Regions from separate parts of the Rouxiella badensis genome, predicted to be linked through region 3. Evidence: predicted binding sites of a transcription regulator. Region 3 holds the regulator's gene; each other region holds the start of a gene.
What was found. The regulator CRP, encoded in region 3, controls carbon source genes, mostly activating them, when cyclic AMP is high. The targets are predictions, from matches to a motif close to ATGTGANNNNNNTCACAT.

Region 1 (7,334 bases), 1.7 Mb from region 3:
GCCAGGCACCGACGCCCTTCTCCGCCAGCTGCTGCCACGGGAACAGCGGACCGGGATCTTCTTTGCGCTGTGGCGCAATATCGCTATGAGCAACCACGTCCTGCGGCTGTATCTGATAGCGTCTGACGATGTCCCGGCTCAGCGAGGTGACCAGTGCCACCTGTAACGCAGGGTAAGGATAGAACTGACGCTCGAGCAGGCGCTGGGTAAAGCCTTTATTCTCAAGCTCGATGCCTATCGAGGTATCGTTAATATTGGTTCTGCCGCGCCAGCCGCTCTCGCCCGCGTGCCAGGCACGCATCGACTCAGGCACCAGCTGCCAGGCAACGGGCTGGCCGTTAACGATCGGCGGTTGCGCAGGAATAAGATAGTGGGCGCTCACGTGCTCGTCGGTCAGCGTATTCAACGCGGTATGAAAATCTTCGGCGGTATAATGAATCACCAGAAAACGAATACGCTGGTCCGCGCCCTGCGCTTGACGTGATTTTTCCAGCACATAGTCGCGATGCGGCGTTACGGAAGAGGATGACTGGCATCCCGCCAGCAGCATCAGGCTGCCAAGAATGATGGCCTCACGCCAACGTATTGAAAAACGCCTCATTTCCATCCTTTCCCGGTTTATATTTTGGTTTGCATTTGCAGTGTAATGCGTCTGAGGTGTATACAAAAATAACCAGCTGTAACACCTCGTTAACGATATCTTATGCTAAGTTTATGATTCAGGTTGCACACAAATAAATTTTAACCCTCCTTTGTTGCATAACTATGCTACAGAGGGTACCCTCTGCGGCATTAATGGCTATTCAGTATTTGCGCATGAGTATTCAACTAAACAGTATTAACTGCTTCTACGGAGTCCACCAGGCACTCTTTGACATTACGCTTGACTGTCCTGCGGGCGAAACCTTGGTGCTTCTGGGGCCAAGCGGCGCGGGTAAAAGCTCACTTCTGCGGGTTCTGAACCTGTTGGAAATGCCGCGCTCAGGCAACCTGCAAATTGCGGGCAATCAATTCGACTTCCAAAAGAAGCCGGACGAAAAGGCTATCCGTGAACTGCGTCAGAACGTCGGTATGGTATTCCAGCAATACAATCTGTGGCCACATCGCACCGTGCTGGATAACCTGCTCGAGGCACCGTGTCGCGTACTCGGTTTAAGCAAAGAGGCCGCGATGGCGCGCGCCGAAAAGCTCTTGACCCGCCTGCGCCTGAAAGATTTCGCCCAGCGTTATCCATTACATCTGTCCGGTGGGCAGCAACAGCGTGTGGCGATTGCCCGTGCGCTGATGATGGAACCTCAGGTCCTGCTGTTTGATGAACCGACGGCCGCGCTTGACCCTGAAATTACCGCACAAATCGTCAGCATTATTCGTGAGCTGGCCGATACCGGCATTACGCAGGTTATTGTGACCCACGAAGTAGAGGTCGCCCGTAAAACGGCAACACGCGTGGTGTATATGGAAAATGGCCGCATCATCGAACAGGGTGATGGCAACTGCTTCGCGCAGCCGCAGACCCGCGAGTTTGCCAGCTATTTATCACACTGATTTGCCCCTTTTAGATTACATATGGAGTAGTTTGCAATGAAAAAGCTCATTATTGCGGCTGTTTTAGCCGGTGTCAGCCTGTCTGCTAGCGCGGCAGAGACCATTAATTTCGGCACCGAAGCGGGTTATGCTCCGTTTGAATTCGTTGATTCAAACAACAAGATCCAAGGCTTCGATATCGATCTGGCCAACGCCATGTGTAAACAAATGCAGGCGACCTGTACCTTTACTAATCAGTCGTTCGACAGCCTGATCCCTAGCCTGAAATTCCGCCGTATCGACGCGGTTATCTCGGGTATGGACATCACCGCCGAGCGTCAGAAACAGGTTTCCTTCACCAACGCCTACTATGACAACACCGCGACCTTCTTCGCACAGAAAGGCAAATTTGCCGACCTGGCTGCGCTGAAAGGCAAGCGTGTAGGTATTCAAAACGGCACCACGCACCAGCGTTTCCTTCAGGACAAACATCCTGAGATCACCGCGGTGCCTTACGACAGCTATCAGAATGCCGTGCTCGACCTGAAAAATGGCCGTATCGATGCCGTATTCGGGGACACTGCCGTAGTGCATGAATTCATCACCAAGAACCCAACGCTCAGCACCTTGGGCGAGCCTGTTACCGACAAGACCTACTTCGGCAACGGTGTGGGTATCGCGGTACGTAAGAACAACACCGAGCTGCTGGGTAAAATGAACGACGCACTTGCGAAAGTCAGACAAGACGGGACTTACAAAGCGTTGTACACCAAATGGTTCACGCAATAATCTCACTATCGATGATTGAACTCCAACCTCTGCTAAGCGCCGCCGGGATGACCGTCGGCCTTGCCATTTGTGCACTGATCCTGGGCCTGTTCCTGGCGATGCTGTTTGCCGTCTGGGAGTCTTCTCCCTGGAAACCGCTGAGCTGGCTGGGCACCGCCTGGGTGACGATTTTGCGCGGCCTGCCGGAAATTCTGGTGGTACTTTTTATTTATTTCGGCTCTTCGCAGCTGCTGCTGACGCTGTCCGACGGTTTTGACCTCAATCTTTATCTGTTCCAGATCCCGGTTAAACTGCCACTCGATAATTTCGAGGTCAGCCCCTTTGTCTGCGGTGTGATTGCACTGTCGTTGCTGTATTCCGCCTATGCGTCACAGACGCTGCGCGGCGCGCTGAAAGCGGTTCCTCAGGGACAATGGGAGTCGGGTCAGGCGCTCGGCATGCGTAAGACGGCTATCTTCTTCCGGCTGATTATGCCGCAGATGTGGCGCCACGCCCTGCCCGGCCTCGGCAACCAATGGCTGGTCTTGCTCAAGGATACCGCGCTGGTGTCGCTCATCAGCGTCAACGATCTGATGCTGCAAACTAAGAGCATCGCGACGCGCACCCAGCAGCCCTTCACCTGGTATGTGACGGCGGCGGCTATCTATCTGGTCGTTACCCTGTTCAGTCAGTTCGTCATTAAACGCATCGAACTCCGTACCACCCGCTTTGAACGGAGTGCTTCCTGATGTGGGACTATTTGCCTGAAGTATTGAAAGGCCTGCATACCAGCCTGACGCTGACCGTGGCGGCATTGATTGTCGCTCTGCTGCTGTCGTTGCTGTTTACGGTTATCTTGACGCTTAAGGTACCGGTACTGAATCCTCTGGTACGCGGCTATATCACGCTGTTCACCGGTACGCCGTTGCTGGTGCAGATCTTCCTGATTTACTACGGTCCGGGGCAGTTTCCGTCTATTCGCAACATTCCGTGGTTGTGGGAAATGCTCTCCCAGCCATGGCTTTGCGCGATGTTTGCCTTGGCGCTGAACAGCGCGGCCTACACCACCCAGCTTTTTGCCGGTGCGGTCAGGGCAATTCCGGGCGGTCAATGGGAATCTTGCCAGGCGCTGGGCATGTCAAAGGCGCAGTCGCTGCGTATTCTGCTGCCGTTTGCGTTCAAACGAGCACTGTCGTCTTACTCGAACGAAGTGGTGCTGGTGTTCAAAAGTACCTCACTCGCCTACACCATCACTCTGATGGACGTCATGGGACACAGCCAGCAGATGTATGGTCGTACCTATGACGTGATGGTGTTTGGCGCGGCGGGCGTGGTTTACCTCTGCGTAAACGGTCTGCTGACGCTGATGATGCGCCTGATAGAACGCCGCGCGCTGGCTTTCGAAAGAAGAAACTGAGTCAAGCTTCCAGAATGAATTTCCTGGCATCATAAAAAACCCGAAGATATTTTTATCTTCGGGTTTTTTATCTCTTATAGTGCCCTTATTAATCGCGCAGGATTTCCTGCATAGGTGCCTTTCACGGTTATAGGTTTCACTACCACACTGCCTGCGCCAATCACTGCGCCCGCGCAAATGGACGGTGTGAGGATAGTCGCCCCACTGCCAATAGTGACGTTATTTCCAATGAGGATGCTAATCCAATTCCCGGCATCGGGATCGGGTGCACCGCCTTTAAACAAATCATTGGCAAAGCTCACGTTGTGGCCAATAAAGCAGTACTCGCCGAGGATGACATTTTCACAGATAAACGTATGCGACTGCACACGGCTTCCTTTACCGATGACGCATCCTTTCTGAATTTCGACAAACGGGCCGACGAAGACATCATCCTCCAGGGTGCATCCATAAATATTGGATGGCATAACAATCGTGACATTTTTTCCCGTCGCCACGTCGCGAACACCGCTCTCGATGATTTTCATTAGACACTCGCCCTCCATTTGATGACCAAAACCTGCGAGACATCTCGCAATTTGCCAAGTTATTGCATCAATTTCATAAATATAGTGATACTTGTCACATAAGAAACACTAAAAGCGTCTTAGAATAGCCTGCCAAAATGCTACCAAGGATGTCTCCATGCACACACGTTTCATCGATGCTTATGCTGGCCTGCCCGCTCCACTGCAATCTGCCCTTGAGCCGATACTCCGCCATGACGACTTCCCCGCGATGTTTACCGCCGCACAGGTCAACCAACTTAAATCACAAACTGGACTGGACGACGCCGCGCTGGCCTTTGCCCTGCTTCCTCTGGCCGCAGCCTGCTCGATTGCCCCTATCTCAAACTTCTACGTCGGCGCAGTCGCACGTGGCGTGAGCGGCAATCTGTACTTTGGTGCCAACATGGAATTTCGTGGCGCATCAATGCAGCAAACGGTGCACGCAGAGCAGTCTGCCGTTACCCACGCCTGGATGCGTGGTGAAGCCCAGCTGGCCTCGATTACGGTCAACTACACCCCCTGCGGGCACTGCCGTCAGTTTATGAATGAACTCAACAGCGGTACCGAACTGGCCATCCATCTGCCAGACCGCGAGGTGGCTACGCTGGGTGACTATCTTCCCTACTCATTCGGCCCGCGCGACCTTGAGATTGCCACCCTGCTCATGGACAGCGTCGACCACGGTTATCACAATGCCGAAGGCGATGCACTGGTAGAACAGGCGTTGTCGGCCTGCAACCAGAGCCACGCCCCTTACAGCCAGTCGCACAGCGGCGTGGCATTAGAGAGTGCCAGCGGAAAAATTTATACCGGCCGCTACGCCGAGAACGCCGCATTCAACCCGAGCCTGCCACCGCTACAGGCGGCACTGGTGGTACTGAATTTGTCGGGCGAGAGCTGCCTGACGATTCGCCGCGCTGCGCTGGTGGAGAAGAAAGATCCGCTCGTTAGCCAGTTTGACGCAACCCGCGCAACGCTTAAGGCGCTGGGCTGCGATCAACTGCAGCACGTCCAGCTCTGATTTACTTTATAAATCAACACGCCCCATAATGCAGGGCCATTGTCAGATGGCCCTGTCGATTCAACTATTCATTAACGAATTTTCAACATTTCTCCCCATTCCGGGCTAAATAATTGAGTTGGCCCTTTCACCTCTGCTAAAGTCCTTGAGTCACACAACGCTGTTAAAAATCGATGTGACCATCGCGCTTTATTAACTTTGCCTTTCCCGCCTTTCCGAGACCTGAAGAGTAAATCAATGGAACTTGAATACGAAAGTAAACGCCCACTCTATATCCCTCATGCCGGCCCAATCCTGCTTGAGTTTCCGTTATTAAACAAAGGTAGCGCCTTTAGCCAGGAAGAGCGCGCCAGCTTCAACCTTCACGGCCTGCTGCCGGAAACGGTTGAAAGTATCGAAGAACAGGCCGCTCGCGCCTATCGCCAGTTTCAGGACTTCAAGACCGATATCGATAAGCATATCTACCTGCGCAACATTCAGGACACCAACGAAACCCTGTTCTACCGTTTGATCGACGAGCATCTGAGCGAGATGATGCCGGTGATTTATACTCCGACCGTGGGCGCTGCCTGTGAGCACTTCTCCGAGATTTATCGTCGCGCGCGCGGCCTGTTCATCTCTTATCCGAACCGTGAACACATCGACGACATGCTGCAAAACGCCACCAAGCAACACGTCAAGGTGATCGTGGTTACCGACGGTGAGCGTATTCTCGGACTGGGTGACCAGGGCATCGGTGGGATGGGGATCCCTATCGGGAAACTGTCACTGTATACCGCCTGTGGCGGCATTAGCCCGGCGTACACGCTGCCCGTGGTGCTTGACGCAGGCACCAACAATCAGCAGCTGTTGAATGACCCGCTGTACATGGGATGGCGTCATCCTCGCATCACCGGTGACGAATACTATGCGTTCGTCGATCAGTTCATTGAGGCGGTGAAAGTTCGCTTCCCGAACGTACTGTTGCAGTTTGAAGACTTCGCGCAGAAGAACGCCATGCCGCTGCTCAACCGTTATCGCGAAGAACTGTGCTGTTTTAATGACGACATCCAGGGGACCGCTGCGGTCACCGTCGGCAGCCTGTTGGCCGCCAGTCGCGCGGCGGGCAGTCGTCTACGTGACCAGACCGTGACCTTCCTCGGCGCAGGTTCTGCGGGCTGCGGCATCGCCGAACAGATAGTGGCGCAGATGAAATCTGAAGGCCTGAGCGAAGCAGAAGCCCGCGCCCGCATCTTTATGGTTGACCGCTTTGGCCTGCTGACCGACAAACTGACCAACCTGCTCGACTTCCAGAGCCAGCTGGTGCAGAACAGCGAGAATCTTAAGGACTGGGACGTCGACAGCGACAATATCTCCCTGCTTGAGGTGGTACGCCACGCGAAACCGACGGTGCTCATCGGCGTCTCCGGCCAGCCAGGCCTGTTCACTGAAGAAATTATTCGCGAGATGCACGCCCACTGTGACCGTCCTATCGTGATGCCGCTGACCAATCCAACGTCACGCGTTGAGGCCCATCCGGCCGATATCATCAACTGGACCGACGGGGCCGCGCTGGTCGCTACTGGCAGTCCGTTCGCGCCTGTCAGCTATAAGGACAAGGTCTACCCTATTGCCCAGTGCAACAACTCCTATATCTTCCCGGGTATTGGGCTTGCGGTCATCGCCTCTGGGGCCAAACAGGTAACAGACGGCATGCTGATGGCAGCCAGCCGCGCACTGGCAGACTGCTCACCGCTGGCGACCGATGGCGTAGGCTCACTGTTGCCAGACGTGAACGACATTCAGGGCGTATCAAAATGTATCGCAATGGAAGTCGGCAAAGCGGCGCAGGTAGAAGGCGTGGCGCAGGTCACCACTGAAGACGCGCTGTCCAAAGCCATTGAGCACAACTTCTGGATACCGCAGTACCGTACCTATAAGCGCACGTCGTTCTAAGCCGCAGATTACCTCGTTGCCGCATTAACGGCTGAGTCGTAGGTGCGGTAGCAAGGCGGTAAATTTAAAAAACCCGATGAGCTTACTCAGGTCAGTGATTCGGGTGATTAACTGAAGCCAA
Region 2 (7,334 bases), 1.1 Mb from region 3:
GGCAATAGCGTGGGTCTGACCAGCGTTAGCCTGGGCGTTATCCGTGCCATCGAACAGAAAGGCGTAAGCCTGAGCGTGTTCAAGCCGGTCTCTCAGCCGCGTTCCGGTGGCGATGCTCCCGATCAGACCACCACCATTATCCGCGCCAATTCCAATATCACAGCGGCCGAACCGCTCAAGATGAAGCATGTACAAAGCCTGCTGAGCTCTAATCAGCAGGACGTGCTGATGGAGGAGATTGTCGCCAACTACCACGCCAATACCAAGAATGCCGAAGTGGTACTGGTTGAAGGCCTGGTCTCGACCCGCACCCATCAGTTTGCCAGCGCGCTGAACTACGAAATAGCCAAGACCCTGAACGCTGAAATCGTCTTCGTTATCGGTCAGGGCAATGACAGCGCGTCCCAGCTCAAGGACCGCATCGAGCTGGCCCGCAGCGTGTTTGGCGGCAGCAAGAATAAAAACATCACTGGCGTTATCATCAATAAGGTCAATGCACCGGTCGACGATCAGGGCCGCACCCGCCCTGATCTGTCAGAAATCTTTGATGACTCCGACAAAGCCAACTTCGCGCATGTAGATATCGAGCAACTGGTGGCGATGAGCCCGATGCCTGTTCTGGGCAGCATTCCCTGGAGCTTTGAAATGATTGCCGTGCGCGCTATCGACATGGCGAAGCACCTCGACGCACGCATTATCAACGAAGGCGATATTCACACCCGTCGCATCAAGTCCGTGACCTTCTGCGCGCGCAGCATTCCGAACATGCTTTCCCTGTTCCGCCCAGGCTCACTGCTGGTGACCTCCGCCGACCGTCCTGACGTGCTGGTTGCCGCCTGTCTGGCCGCCATGAACGGCATTGAGCTCGGCGCGATTCTGCTTACCGGCGGTTATCCGGTGGATGAACGCATTCAGCAACTCTGCGCCCGTGCTTTCGAGACCGGCCTGCCGGTATTCATGGTTGACAGCAACACCTGGCAGACCTCGCTGAACCTGCAAAGCTTCAGCCTCGAAGTCCCGGCCGATGACCACCAGCGCGTTGAGAAGCTGCAAACCTATGTGTCTTCACATATTAACGCAGACTGGATCAACTCACTGAGCGCCCATTCAGAGCGTTCACACCGCCTGTCGCCGCCTGCATTCCGCTATCAGCTGACCGAGCTGGCGCGTAAGGCCGGTAAGCGCATCGTGCTGCCAGAAGGCGACGAGCCGCGCACCGTCAAAGCGGCTTCGCTGTGTGCAGAGCGTGGTATCGCCGAATGTGTGCTGCTAGGCAATCCTGACGAAATCAAACGCGTCGCCGCCGCGCAGGGCATAGAATTAGGTGCCGGCATCCAAATCGTAGATCCGCTTCAGGTTCGCGAAGAGTACGTTGCCCGCCTCGTCGAGCTGCGCAAGAGCAAAGGCATGACCGAAGTCGTGGCCCGTGAACAGTTGGAAGACAACGTGGTGCTGGGTACGCTGATGTTGGAAAAAGGCGAAGTAGACGGACTGGTTTCCGGCGCGGTTCACACCACCGCTAACACCATTCGTCCGCCGTTACAGCTTATCAAAACCGCACCGGGCAGCTCGTTGGTGTCTTCCGTATTCTTCATGCTGCTGCCGGACCAGGTACTGGTTTATGGCGACTGTGCGATCAACCCGGATCCGACCGCCGAACAGCTTTCCGAAATCGCCATTCAGTCTGCCGATTCAGCTGCCGCCTTCGGAATCGAACCCCGCGTTGCGATGATCTCTTACTCCACCGGTAACTCCGGTGCCGGTAGCGACGTTGAGAAAGTGCGCGAAGCGACCCGTCTGGCGCAGGAGAAACGTCCGGACCTGATCATCGACGGCCCCTTGCAGTATGACGCGGCTATCATGGCCGACGTGGCGAAATCCAAAGCACCAAACTCACCGGTGGCGGGTCAGGCAACCGTGTTCATCTTCCCAGACCTCAACACCGGCAATACAACCTACAAAGCGGTACAACGTTCTGCGGACCTGGTTTCTATCGGCCCGATGCTGCAAGGCATGCGCAAGCCGGTTAACGATCTGTCTCGCGGTGCGTTGGTTGACGACATCGTCTATACCGTGGCTCTGACCGCAATCCAGTCCGCTCAGGCTGATGAAGCGGTTGCGGTAAAATAAGCAATAAACGCCAACCTTAAGGCCGGTCAATGACCGGCCTTTTTTATGTCTTAATGAAAGAAGTTAAGTACGTGGCCATAAATCAGCCCAACGCTGATGATGTCGGCGTCGCTAAAGGTAACGTTCTGCAAACCATAGCTGCCCAGCAACGGCAGTAAAAGTGCAGGCAGTAGGGTTATCAGCAGGCCGTGAAATACGCCGCCGATGACGGCCCCTCGCCTTCCGCCTACCGCGTTGGCAAAAATACCCGCCGTACCACCGGCAAAGAAGTTGGTCAACATGCCTGGCAGGATCATCGCCAGCCCCACGTTCGGAAATAAAAACATGCCGATAATCGAGCCGACGGTGGTACTGATAAAACCGATAATCACCGCATTGGGCGCATACGGGAACAGCACCGGGCAGTCCAGTGCGGGAATGGCATTAGGCACGATGCGCAGTGCAATACCGCGAAAGGCCGGGATGATTTCGGCCAGCAGCAGGCGTACGCCCGCGAGCAGCACATAGACCCCCACGACAAACTGCACCGACTGCAAAAACGCGAATACCAGATAACTGACGCCCTTAGAATACTGCGCCACCACCTCAGGACCCGCAGCAATCGTCGGGATGAGGTAAATGGGGATCATCACCACCATCATCGATAAATAGGTATCTTGCAGGAAGGAGAAGGCGCTCGGCAGCTCAATATCTTCGGTACTTTTACTGACGTCGCCGGTCAGCTTCGCCACGCCGGCCTGCACCAGATACCCCAGCGTGCAGAAATGGCCCAGCGCGATATCGTCTGAGCCGGTTATCTTTCGCACGATAGGCTGTGCCAGCGCAGGCATGCCTACCGCCATCAACCCAGCGATGCCGCCACCGACAAGAATAAGCTCGGTGCCGCGCAGTCCGCCCATGTAGCCGACAACCGAGCAGACCGTCGCCATCCACAGCGACGCCTGGCCGGTGAGAAAAATGTACTTAACGCGGGTGAAGCGGGCGACAAGAATATTGATGATAAATGCCAGCACCATGATAAGCGCGGTTTCTCGACCCAAAGTCTGCTGAGCGATACCGGCAATCGACCCCACGTCGGTCACGACGCCACGCATGTTGAAACCTTTCTGGAAAACTTCACCCAGAAAGTTCAGCGCTCCAACGATAATGTTGGCTCCGGCGAGCAGCACCAGAAAGCCAAGCAGCGTTTTTAACGTGCCGGTGATAATCTGACCGACGTTTTTTTTCAGCGCAATAAGCCCCACCATAGCGATAAGGGCAATGAGTATCGAGGCCTGGCCTAAAACGTCATTCACAATAAAATATAAAAAAGACATCCCCTTCCCTCGCGATTAAAGGCAATTATAAACTCTCTCATTTTTATTTTCGGCGAGACTTAATTTAAATATCCCATCTCTTTTAATACCGGCGTTAACTTCTCGGTTATTTCCTTCTTATCAATCAGGCGCTTTAAATAGATAACGGTTGAACTAAGCGTGTAGTTCTCGAATTGAGATTTAAAATTGGATCCGGTCATAATAATATCGGCACGCGTAGAGGCTGCGCTTGAAATATCACAGTGAGACAACGCCGCCTTAATGCCCATATCCTTCAACGCCGCCTCAATACTCATCTCACAGGCGAAACTGCTGCCGAGGCCCGCACCGCATACTGCTAATATCGTTAAAGATTTCATGGCTTACCCTCGCATCTTATGCCTTACCCAAGATTAGATGTCGTTTGCTAATCATCATAAAAATTTATTACTGCTATTTTTTTTCTGCCCGCTGCCTTATTTTAAGACAGCGTTTACAGGCCCGAGACGGAGGGGCGCAGGGCGTGAAAGAGTCATCATTACCTAAATTTAATAATATTCAGTATGCTTTCAAATTCGCAAATAACTGTGATGCAAACCACAAAGATAGCGCTATCATTTTAGTCGATCGTTTTTTGTGATAGCGCTATCAAAAAAGCCTGCCCGCCTTAGCTTATTTTCATCCAGAGTGGCTATGATAGAATTGTAAATTAATCATTCTGCGCAGAGGATTAATTCAGTCTCGTCGGCCATTGTTCGGATGTTCATGAAGAAAAGTCAGGAGTGAAAATGGAGCCGAGAAAACGCCGCAGTACCGGACGGGCCACGCTGGCCGATGTCGCGAAACGGGCTAGCGTCGGGACAATGACCGTTTCACGCGCGCTACGACAGCCGGATAGGGTCTCCGACAAGCTCAGGGAGAAGATTTTCTCTGCGGTAGCCGAGCTGGGTTACATCCCTAATTATTCGGCCAGTGCGCTCGCATCGGCGTCTTCGAACGTTGTGGCGGTCGTCACCTCGTCGCTGACGGAATATGGGCATGCCGAGATGATTGCCGGCGTGCAGGAAGTGCTGATTCCGGCGGGCTATCAGCTGATGCTGGCCGAGTCGCAGAATCAGGAAGAACGCGAACAGAAACTGCTTGAAACCTTCATGTCCTATAATTTGGCGGCGGTCATTTTGTTTGACGCGCGGCACACCGACAGCACCTACGAGCTGCTTTCACACGCACAACTGCCGGTCGCAGAATTGGGCGCCACCGTGGATAATCCTTTGGATATCAACATCGGTATCGACAACGCCTCGGCGGTTTACAGACTAACCGAACATCTTATTTCTCTGGGGTACAGCAAAATTGGCCTGATGTGCGCGGCGCAAAAGCAGTGGGTGTCGCAACAACGTTTGCGCGGCTGGCATCGCGCCATGCTAGACAATAATCTATCAACTACGCGGGTCATCAGCACACATGCACCGTCGAACTTTAGTACGGGTGCTAACCTGCTGCCGGAGCTAGTGCTGAACTGGCCAGATATGGACGCTCTAATCTGCAGCAGCGACGAGCTGGCCTGTGGCGCGATATTTGAGTGTCAGCGCCGCAAGATTCGGGTGCCTAAAGATCTGGCCATTGTGGGATTTGGCGATAGCGACGTTGGCAAAGTATGCCAGCCACCGCTGACAACGGTCGCAGTACCGCATCGCGAGATTGGCGTTCAGGCGGGGATAGCGCTGCTTGAGCGGCTTCAGGGAGAGGAGGCGTCGGCGCAAAAGCCAATTGTTTCCGCACTGTGTAAGCGGGAAAGTTGCTAATGCAGACACGCTAAATCGTGGTCAGCGTGTCTGCAAGGGAAGCGCGAAATTACTCTTCGACGCTCAGCGGTTTGCCGTGATCTTTTTCGTTGTTACGGCTCATCCACAGCGAGAGTGCTTTCAGCGAATCAGGGGTGAACTCATCGCAGCGTGCGGTGATTTCTTCGGGTTTCATCCAGCGCACTTCATCGACTTCTTCTTCCTGTAGCGCAAAGGGGCCGTGGGAAACGCAGCTAAACAACGATCCCCACACCCGGCAGTTGTCTTGTTCGAAATAAAACGCACCATGTTCAGCAAAAGGTACACCGGCAATGCCCAACTCTTCTTCTGCTTCGCGACGGGCGGAATCGAGGATATTTTCCCCGCTCTGCACCACGCCGCCCGCTGTCGCATCAAGCCAACCAGGATAGAAATCTTTTGTTTCGGTTCGACGCTGAATCAAAATATTTCCCATGCCATCATGAACCACGATGTAGCTGGCGCGATGACGTAAGTTTTGAGCGCGCATCTGATGGCGGCTGGACTGGGCAATCACCTCGTTTTCTTCATTAACGATATCAACCCACTCGTCGCTGCTGCCGGTGTTTTGCTCTTGGTTCGTCATCCTATGAAACCTTCTCTATTGCGCGGAATGTTGCGCTGTGATTTTTCAATGAGTCACTGATTCTATCCGGCTCATGGGGATCGCTTCAATAGCAACAGATGCGTTAGTAATATGTAAAACCTATGTCAAAGGCCACGGTAATCCATCAGACTAGTCTGACATAGGCTGCTATCATTAGCAGTTATATTAACCTTATGGGTATTCTTCAACACTGTCACACTCAATTGAGTTAAGCGTTCGCATCCAGCCCCATCGGTATTGACTCATAAAGCACTGATGGACCATTAAAAAAATACGCAGGAGGCAATTATGATCGACCTTTATTATGCACCAACACCAAACGGCCATAAAATAACCCTATTTCTGGAGGAGTCGGGACTTCCCTATCGACTTCATCGCGTTGATATCAAATCCGGTGACCAGTTTCTCCCTGCCTTTCTCGCAATATCCCCCAACAACAAAATCCCCGCTATTGTAGACAGCCAACCGGTAGACGGCGGCGTGCCTCTGAGCCTGTTTGAGTCGGGTGCCATTTTGCAATATCTGGCCGAGAAGACCGGCAAGCTGCTGAGTAAGGAGCTGCGCGAGCGCACCAACACTCTACAATGGTTGTACTGGCAGGTCGCAGGCTTTGGCCCGATGCTGGGACAAAACAGCCATTTTACGCATTTCGCTCCCCAGCCGGTGCCTTACGCCATCGAGCGTTATCAGCAAGAGACAAAGCGCCTCTACGGCGTGCTGAATACCCAGCTGGAGAAACACGCGTATCTCTCGGGCGAACATTACAGCATTGCCGATATTGCCACCTATCCTTGGGCGTTGATTCATGAGCGCCAACGCATTGATCTGGCTGACTATCCGGCAGTTCGCAACTGGGTAGAACGCATTAAAAACCGCCCGGCTACCGTTAAAGCCTACTCTCTGGCCGACGCCAGCTAAGGCTTTGTGCCCCCGGTTCCGGGGGCGTTTTGTTCTGCCTATCCCGCCCCCTTTCCTGATAAATAACGCGTTCTGTAGATAATTAACTACAGGATGTGCTCTGTATCGCGTGTTACCTGGCTGACATAAACTATGCTGACTAGCAGAGCACAGATAGTAATATCAGCAAGTTAATTGGAGGCAGACTATGAAGATTTTGATAACCGGTGCCAGCGGGCTGATTGGGCGTCGTTTGACCGAGACTCTCCTGAGTCAGTCTCATCAAGTCACTGCATTGACGCGCGCACCTGAGCGGGCGGCCAAACTTCTCGGCCCTCAGGTGCAGCTCTGGAATACGCTGGCGGACAAGACATCGCTGGACGGTTTTGACGCGGTCATCAATTTGGCCGGTGAACCTATTGCCGACAAGCGCTGGACCAAAGATCAGAAACAGAAACTCTGCGACAGCCGCTGGCAGTTGACCGAAAAGCTTGCTGCGCTGATTAATGCCAGCACAAATCCACCGTCGGTATTTATCTCGGGTTCTGCAGTTGGCTATTATGGCGATCAGGGTCAGGCGGT
Region 3 (7,334 bases):
TGATTGTGCGCCTGATTGACCTTCATGCGCGCATAGGCCAGTTCGGCCGGGTCAGGATCCTCGTGCAATACCAGCCGGATAGCCTGCTGGTCTGCCTCCAGCGCCTGATAGGCATTGGTGCGCAGCAAACCACTTTGCCACTGCGGCCATAGCCAGATAGTGCCGCCAAACGCCAGCGCACAGCCAATTAGCGTGTCCAGCAGCCTCGGCAGCAGAAAGTTGGCCCCGTTTAGCCCCAGTATTTGCAAGGTATAGACGGCGGTTACCGTGAGGCCAATCATTCCCAGTCCGTAGTTTTTTCGCAGTACGGTGTAGGAAATCAGCGTAATCATCAGCATGAAAAACAGCGTGAGATTTTGCGGCAGCGCGAGCTGAAGCAACCCGGCTGCGGCGATAAGGCCCGCCAGCGTGCCCAACGCACGGTGCTGAATACGCACGCGGGTGGCGTTATAGCCGTTCTGGCTGACCAGCAGGGTAGTCAGCAGGATCCAATAAGGTTTAGGCAGATTAAAGAACATGCCGAGGCTGCTGCCAAGCGCCAAAATTACGCCGAGCCGTGCGGCATTGCGCAGGGCGGCGGACTTGACGGAAAGATAGCCTTTCAGCGCGGGCCAGAAGGGCAGACGATGCTGCGTTTGCATCAGGTCGCGGCGATACAGCGGACGCTGGGTGCGCAGCAGTCGGGCGATGCGGCTGAAATGGTAGTAGCAAAACTGCCCGACGGGATTGTCACGATAGCGAGAGGCTATTTTTTCCAGCGCGGCCAGCTCGTTGGCCATTGTGAACCGCTCCGAGCGCCGATGGTAGAGGATGTCGCTCGCGATAACGCGCAGCCGTGCGGCAATGACCTGCGCATTGCGGCGGATAACCGCCTCGGCGTGGCTTTCCTCAACCAGCTTTTGCACTTCTGCGGGCAGGTGCAGGCTTACGGTGATGTGCTCCTGCAGGTCGAGCGCCACCTGAAAACTGCGCAGCAGCCTTTTATGATGCTGATGATTGCCCGTCGGCAGCATGTGCAGTTGCTGATAGAGGGTGGCAATCAGGTCAATGACCTGCTGTTGTCGTTTCAACAGCGGCGGCAGCGCGGTTTCGGGGTCGGTGTGCTGGGTGAGCAGGCTGTATTTTGCTTCGAAATAATCGGCGAGTTCGACGTAGAGCTGGCTCAGCGTCTCGCGCATCGGCTGCTCTTCGGAGAGCCGAAACCAAAACCAGTTGAACAGCCCATACCAGGCGGTACCTACGACAAACAGCAGCGGAGCGTGCCAGATGGGCACCACACCGGCCATACTGAGGGTAAAGATGCTGGCGACCAGCGCGCCGGGCAGCAGGCGGCCGTGCAGCGGGCTGATTTCACCCGTGACGCCCAGTACCAGCGTCAGGCCAAGCATGATGAGCGGCAGCGGGACATGCCAGTTAATCAGCATCAGCTGGAGAAGAATACTGCTCAAGGCAAACAGCGAACCGCCGATAACCAGACGTTTGAAGAAGCGCTTATGCGGCGTATCGAGACCGGAGATATTGCAGCAGGCGGGGACCAGCGCAAACAGCATCCCGAGCTTCAGCTGACCAAACAGCATGGCAAAACCAATAGGCAGGCAGAGGACCAGCGTCTGTCTCAGCGCGTAGTTAACCTCGGGGTGGTAGAAGATTCGTCGCCAAAGCGTCATTAATTTTGTGTAACGTGACGAATAAAAACGGCGCACCAGAAGACTGCTGCGCCGTTTTTAAGGGGATTAACGGGTGCCGTAAACGACAATCGTTTTACCGTGTGCCGAGATCAGGCTCTGATCTTCAAGCATTTTAAGAATTCGACCGACAGTCTCGCGTGAACAACCGACGATCTGGCCAATTTCCTGACGGGTGATCTTGATCTGCATGCCATCTGGATGGGTCATGGCGTCTGGTTGCTTGGCCAGATTCAGCAGAGTTTGCGCAATGCGTCCGGTTACGTCGAGGAAAGCCAGGTTACCGACTTTCTCCGAGGTAATCTGGAGTCGACTCGCCATCTGTGCAGACAGGCGCATCAGGATATCCGGGTTAACCTGGATCAGCTGACGAAACTTCTTGTAGGAAATCTCAGCGACTTCACAGGCAGTTTTTGCTCTTACCCACGCACTACGTTCCTGACCTTCTTCGAAGAGTCCCAGCTCACCGATGAAGTCACCTTGGTTAAGGTAGGAAAGTATCATCTCTTTGCCTTCTTCATCTTTAATCAGCACGGCAACCGAGCCTTTCACGATGTAGTAAAGCGTTTCGGCTTTTTCACCTTGGTGAATCAGCGTACTTTTAGAGGGGTACTTGTGTATATGACAATGAGACAGGAACCATTCGAGAGTAGGGTCTGTTTGTGGCTTGCCGAGAACCATTAGTTATTATCCTCTTTTTATCGCTGCCCAAAATCACAGGGCTCAAAATCCCTGTTCGGCGATTTTTTACTTCGCGCTCTTTTAGCATATGAACTGACCAGCAATGCTGCAAGCGGCTTGAGGCGTGAATTAGGCAGTAATTTGCCATAATCACCAAGGTTATCCTGTTAAACCCAAAAACCCCGGCCGCAACTTGTTGGAAAGTTTCTTTCGCCTTGTTTGTAGCACAGCTTTGGTGACGTGTCTTGTGTTGTCTCGCTTCAGCATGATGCGGATCGAGTTCCATTGCCAGTTTCAGGGGTTAAGGGTAGTCTGTTTTGAAAATTATTACCGGAGAAAGGCAAATGCAAGCACGTGTAAAATGGGTCGAGGGATTAACGTTTCTCGGTGAGTCTTCTTCTGGCCATCAAATTCTGATGGACGGCAATGCGGGCGACAAATCACCGAGCCCGATGGAGATGCTGCTGATGTCAGCGGGTGGATGCAGCGCCATCGACGTGGTGTCCATTCTGCAAAAAGGCCGCAACGACGTCGTCGGTTGTGAGGTCAAGCTGACCTCCGAACGCCGCGAAGAAGCGCCGCGCCTGTTTACCACCATTAACCTGCACTTCATCGTGACCGGCAAGGGTCTGACGGATAAAGTGGTTGAGCGCGCTGTAACGCTGTCTGCCGAAAAATATTGCTCGGTTTCGCTGATGCTGGGCAAGGCAGCGACTATCACCCACAGCTTTGAAGTTATTGATTCAATAGAATAAGCTTGAGTGCTGTGCGGCACGTTACCAAGGGTAACGCTGACAGTGCAGCCGCAGCAGGTCTAAGAAACGCCGCGCCGTTAAGGTTAGCGGCGTTTTTTGTGAGTAAACCAGGCAGTATTGCGCCGCCGGCAGGCTGTCGACAGGCAGGCGGCAAAGCTTGTCTTCCATGAAGAACGGCGTCGCCATGGCGTTGCCGACCACCGACAGATAATCCCCGTTCAGCATCATCATCAGCCCGCTAATCAATGAGTCGGTACGGATAGGCGATTTCACCGCGTGGCAGCCGTTTTCCTCCAGCAGGGCAGCAAGCTGCTGGTAATAACCCATGTCCGTCTCGGGAAGCAGCCAGCTTGCCTCTCTCAATTCGCTTAACGACGTGGCCTGCGCCAGCGGATGCTGCCTGCGGGCGACGACGCAGAACGGCGCACTGAACAAGGGCTCGCACACCATGTCTTCGATGGGGAGTCCGACGCCCAGCGTGCCGATGGCGAAATCCAACCTTCCCTCACGCAATGAAGGCAGCAGGGTCGAGAGCTGCGACTCCTTGATATGCAATTTTGCCTGCGGATATTGCGCCGTGAACTCACTGGCCAGCGCGGGAAAAATGGTCAGCGCCAGCAGCGACGAGAAGCCGACCGCCACCGATCCCTGCGAGAATTGGTTGATTTGCTGTATTTCGTCGGCGGCGCGCTGCAGTTCTTCGAGAATAAACTGCATTCGCTGCGAGAAGGCGCGGCCGGTCTCGGTGAGCGTCATACCCTGCGTGCCGCGAACGATCAGCTGAGTATCGAGGATTTGTTCAAGCTCGCGCAGCGTTCTGCTGACGGCAGGCTGTGACTGATTCATCGCACGCGCCGCCCCGCGAATGCTGCCGCTGCGGATAACTTGCTGAAAAACCTTTAGCTGTTGCAGCTTGGGCAAATATTTCATCTCAGACCCTATCAGTAAAAAGCATCACCCCTCAAAAAATTGCATCTTATGGCCCTGAAGTAAAGCTGCTAGGTTTTTAAGAAGTCGGTAACTGACTGTTAACTGGCATATAAAAATAAACAATTCAGCGCGTTATCTTTTTCTCAGGTCAGGGGTGGCTGCTGGGATATAACATTCGAGGATATCAGTTATGCAAAATCGTTCTTTAATGATTTTCTTACTGTTTTTGGGTTATGTTCTGGTCTACATCGATAAAACCGTGATTGGTTTTGCGCTGTTGCCGATAGGTCGCGAGTTCGATTTAGCCCCTCAGCAACTGGGCTATATCACCGGCATGTTTTTTCTGGCCTATTCGCTGTTTCAGATCCCCGCCGGTTGGCTTAACGACTGCTTCGGCTATAAAAAAGTCCTGGCCTGTTCACTGACGCTGTTGGGCGGCTTTGCGCTGTGCTTCGGGCTGTTGGGTTTTGGTCTGGGTCTGCTGATCACCTTCCGTTTTCTGGCCGGTATCGGGCATTCGGGTTATCCCAGCTCGTGCGCCAAGTCGGTTGTTGCTAACTTCAACGTCGAACAGCGTACTTTCGCGCAATCGATTCTCTTGTCTTCTGCCGGACTGGCGATGACGGTCGGTCCGCTGGTGGCCGTGTACTGTCTGGCGCACGTCGGCTGGCGCGGATCGTTCTCGACCTTGGGCCTGCTGGCCTTCGTGGTGGCCGCTTTCATCCTGTTTTGGGTACCTTCGCCGCCGCGTGATTCGGCAACTTCGGCCGCCAACAAGACAGGGAGCTATCTCGCGTTGCTTAAAAATCCTATTGTGCTGGTGCTGTTCGCCGTTAATTTTTGCATCAATATCCCGACCTACGGGCTCATGGCCTGGTTGCCGAAATATCTGGTGCAGCAGCGTGGTTTTTCGCTCGACGTCGCGGGGATAGTCGTTGCGGTAGGGGGGTTGGGTATCTGGATCTCCTCGCTCTCGACGGGCTGGCTGGTGGGGAAATTCATGCAGGGCCGCGAGCCGAAGGTCATCTTGTACAGCTCGCTGCTGAGCGGTGTCTGTATCTGGCTGGTCTACACCTCGAATTCGGTTTACACCGTTTGCCTGTTCTTGTTCTTCGGCAACATTTTCATGATGTCGTCCTTTGTCACCACCTTTACCCTGCCGATGAAACGCCTGCCGACCGAGGTTATGGGCGGGGCGATTGGGCTGCTTAACACCGGGGGGACGTTGGGGGGATTCGTCGCGCCCATCGCGATGGGCTATCTGATTACCCTGACCCATGGCTATGACTCGACCTTTATTTTTCTGACGCTGGTGATGTGGGTCTCGGGCCTGCTGATGTTGCCTTTGCTGTCTAAATCTCGTTTTGCTGCGCGTGATGCAGCCTAGTGAACTGCCCCCATTTTGAGGAAGCCAATAATGACGATTAATTTTGAAGCATTAGTGAGTGAAGTTAACGCAGATGTGGTGCGCTGGCGTCGACATATTCACGCCAATCCTGAGCTGTCCTTTCAGGAGGCGAAAACCGCCGACTATATTGCCGAGCAGCTGTCGGCGATCCCCGGCCTGACTTTGACACGCCTGACGCCAAACAGCGTCATTGCCGAGCTGACTGGCGACAGGTCGGGTCCAATTTACGCGCTGCGTGCAGACATCGACGCACTGCCTATTCAGGAGGAGAGCGACGAGCCGTTCCGTTCAACCAATCCCGGCGTTATGCATGCGTGCGGTCATGACGCTCACGCGGCCATGCTGTTGGGCGCGGCTAAGGTTCTGGCGCAGTGCAAATCCTCGCTCAAAGGTCGCGTGCGATTTATCTTCCAACATGCGGAAGAAGCGCCTCCGGGCGGCGCTCAGGAGCTGGTCAAACTGGGCGTGCTCGACGGTGTGAGTATGATTTTCGGCCTGCATGTTCTGCCTAACTTCGCCACCGGCAAGGTGATTCTGAAAGAGGGCGTGTTCAGCGGTTCGAGCGATAATTTTGACATCATCCTCAAGGGGCGCGGGGGTCATGGCTCAATGCCACACATGTGTATTGATCCTGTGACCATCGGTGCGGAAGTGGTTACAGCAATGCAGCAGATTGTGGCGCGCAAGCTTAATCCGCAGCATGCCCCGGTACTGACCGTTGCCGTCTTCCAGGCCGGTGAGGTGTATAACGTTATCCCTGATACGGCAAGGTTGGCGGGTACGCTGCGTACCCACAATGCCGAAGTCCGCGAGCGGGTTCCGCAGCTGGTCGAGCAGACGGTGATGGGCATTGCTCAGGCGCACGGTGCTCAGGCTGAGGTGAAATGGACTCGCGGCTATGCGATTGGCAACAACCATGCCGATGCTTGTGCGATTGCGCGTCGCGTGGTGGCGCGTGAAAGGGGAGCAGAGGAATTGATTGAGCTGTCAGAGCCTATTTACGGCAGCGAGGACTTCTCGTCTTATCAGGAGAAAATCCCGGGCTGCTTCCTGTTTATCGGCAGCGGTAATGAAAGTATTGGCGCTACCCACGGCGTGCACCATCCGCGCTTCAAGCTGGATGAAGACGCGCTGGCGATCGGCGTTCAGCTGCACGTCGGGTTTATTCGTGACCTGCTGATCGCCGAGTAAACCACCGTGGGTTTAACGGCAGACGGTTCTCCCGCCGTCTGCCTATTCGATTTTCTTGCCTTCCATCAGCCGCTGCACCAGCGGTCCCATAATCAGCTCCATGGCCAGCCCCATCTTGCCGCCGGGAACCACCAGCGTATTAATGTGCGAGATAAAGGAGCCTTGCAGCATCGCCAGCAGATACGGGTAGTCAATCTGGTCCAGCCCCTGGAAATGAATCACCACGAAGCTCTCGTCGAGTGACGGAATGGCTTTCGCGGCAAAGGGGTTCGAGGTGTCGATGGTCGGCACGCGCTGGAAGTTGATGTGGGTTCGAGAAAACTGCGGCGTAATGTAATTGATGTAGTCGTCCATCGATCTGACCACTGAGTCCATAACCGCCTCGCGCGAATGCCCGCGCTCGCCGGTGTCGCGCACCAGTTTCTGGATCCACTCAAGGTTGACGATAGGCACCACGCCGACCAGCAGATCAACGTGTTTCGCGACATCAACCTGATGAGTGACTACGCCGCCGTGCAGGCCCTCGTAGAACAGGATGTCGGTTGGCTCGGGCAGCGCCTGCCAGGGAGTGAAAGTGCCGGGCACCTGGTTATAAGGCACCGCTTCATCATAAGTATGCAGATATTTGCGCGAACGGCCGGTACCGGTTTTACCGTATTCAATGAAGCTCTGCTCAAGCAGCGT

Region 1: the regulator CRP is predicted to act here: its motif matches at 4,319-4,336, upstream of cdd (cytidine deaminase).
Region 2: the regulator CRP is predicted to act here: its motif matches at 4,011-4,028, upstream of O1V65_RS02190 (PTS sugar transporter subunit IIB).

What each region holds. Positions count from the first base shown of each region.
Region 1 covers NZ_CP114062.1:2,665,589-2,672,922, forward strand. The annotation lists gene O1V65_RS12330 (N-acetylmuramoyl-L-alanine amidase) at 1-601, opposite strand, end outside; gene artP (arginine ABC transporter ATP-binding protein ArtP) at 817-1,545, shown strand; gene artJ (arginine ABC transporter substrate-binding protein) at 1,582-2,313, shown strand; gene artQ (arginine ABC transporter permease ArtQ) at 2,325-3,041, shown strand; gene artM (arginine ABC transporter permease ArtM) at 3,041-3,709, shown strand; gene O1V65_RS12355 (acyltransferase) at 3,784-4,236, opposite strand; gene cdd (cytidine deaminase) at 4,394-5,278, shown strand; gene O1V65_RS12365 (NAD-dependent malic enzyme) at 5,516-7,213, shown strand.
Region 2 covers NZ_CP114062.1:419,130-426,463, reverse strand. The annotation lists gene pta (phosphate acetyltransferase) at 1-2,130, shown strand, start outside; gene O1V65_RS02195 (PTS sugar transporter subunit IIC) at 2,181-3,446, opposite strand; gene O1V65_RS02190 (PTS sugar transporter subunit IIB) at 3,506-3,805, opposite strand; gene O1V65_RS02185 (LacI family DNA-binding transcriptional regulator) at 4,214-5,230, shown strand; gene yfcD (NUDIX hydrolase YfcD) at 5,280-5,834, opposite strand; gene yfcG (GSH-dependent disulfide bond oxidoreductase) at 6,144-6,773, shown strand; gene O1V65_RS02170 (TIGR01777 family oxidoreductase) at 6,961-7,334, shown strand, end outside.
Region 3 covers NZ_CP114062.1:4,359,538-4,366,871, forward strand. The annotation lists gene O1V65_RS20045 (YccS/YhfK family putative transporter) at 1-1,667, opposite strand, end outside; gene crp (cAMP-activated global transcriptional regulator CRP) at 1,734-2,366, opposite strand; gene O1V65_RS20055 (OsmC family protein) at 2,711-3,121, shown strand; gene O1V65_RS20060 (LysR substrate-binding domain-containing protein) at 3,143-4,051, opposite strand; gene O1V65_RS20065 (MFS transporter) at 4,242-5,438, shown strand; gene O1V65_RS20070 (amidohydrolase) at 5,469-6,650, shown strand; gene O1V65_RS20075 (phosphoribulokinase) at 6,693-7,334, opposite strand, start outside.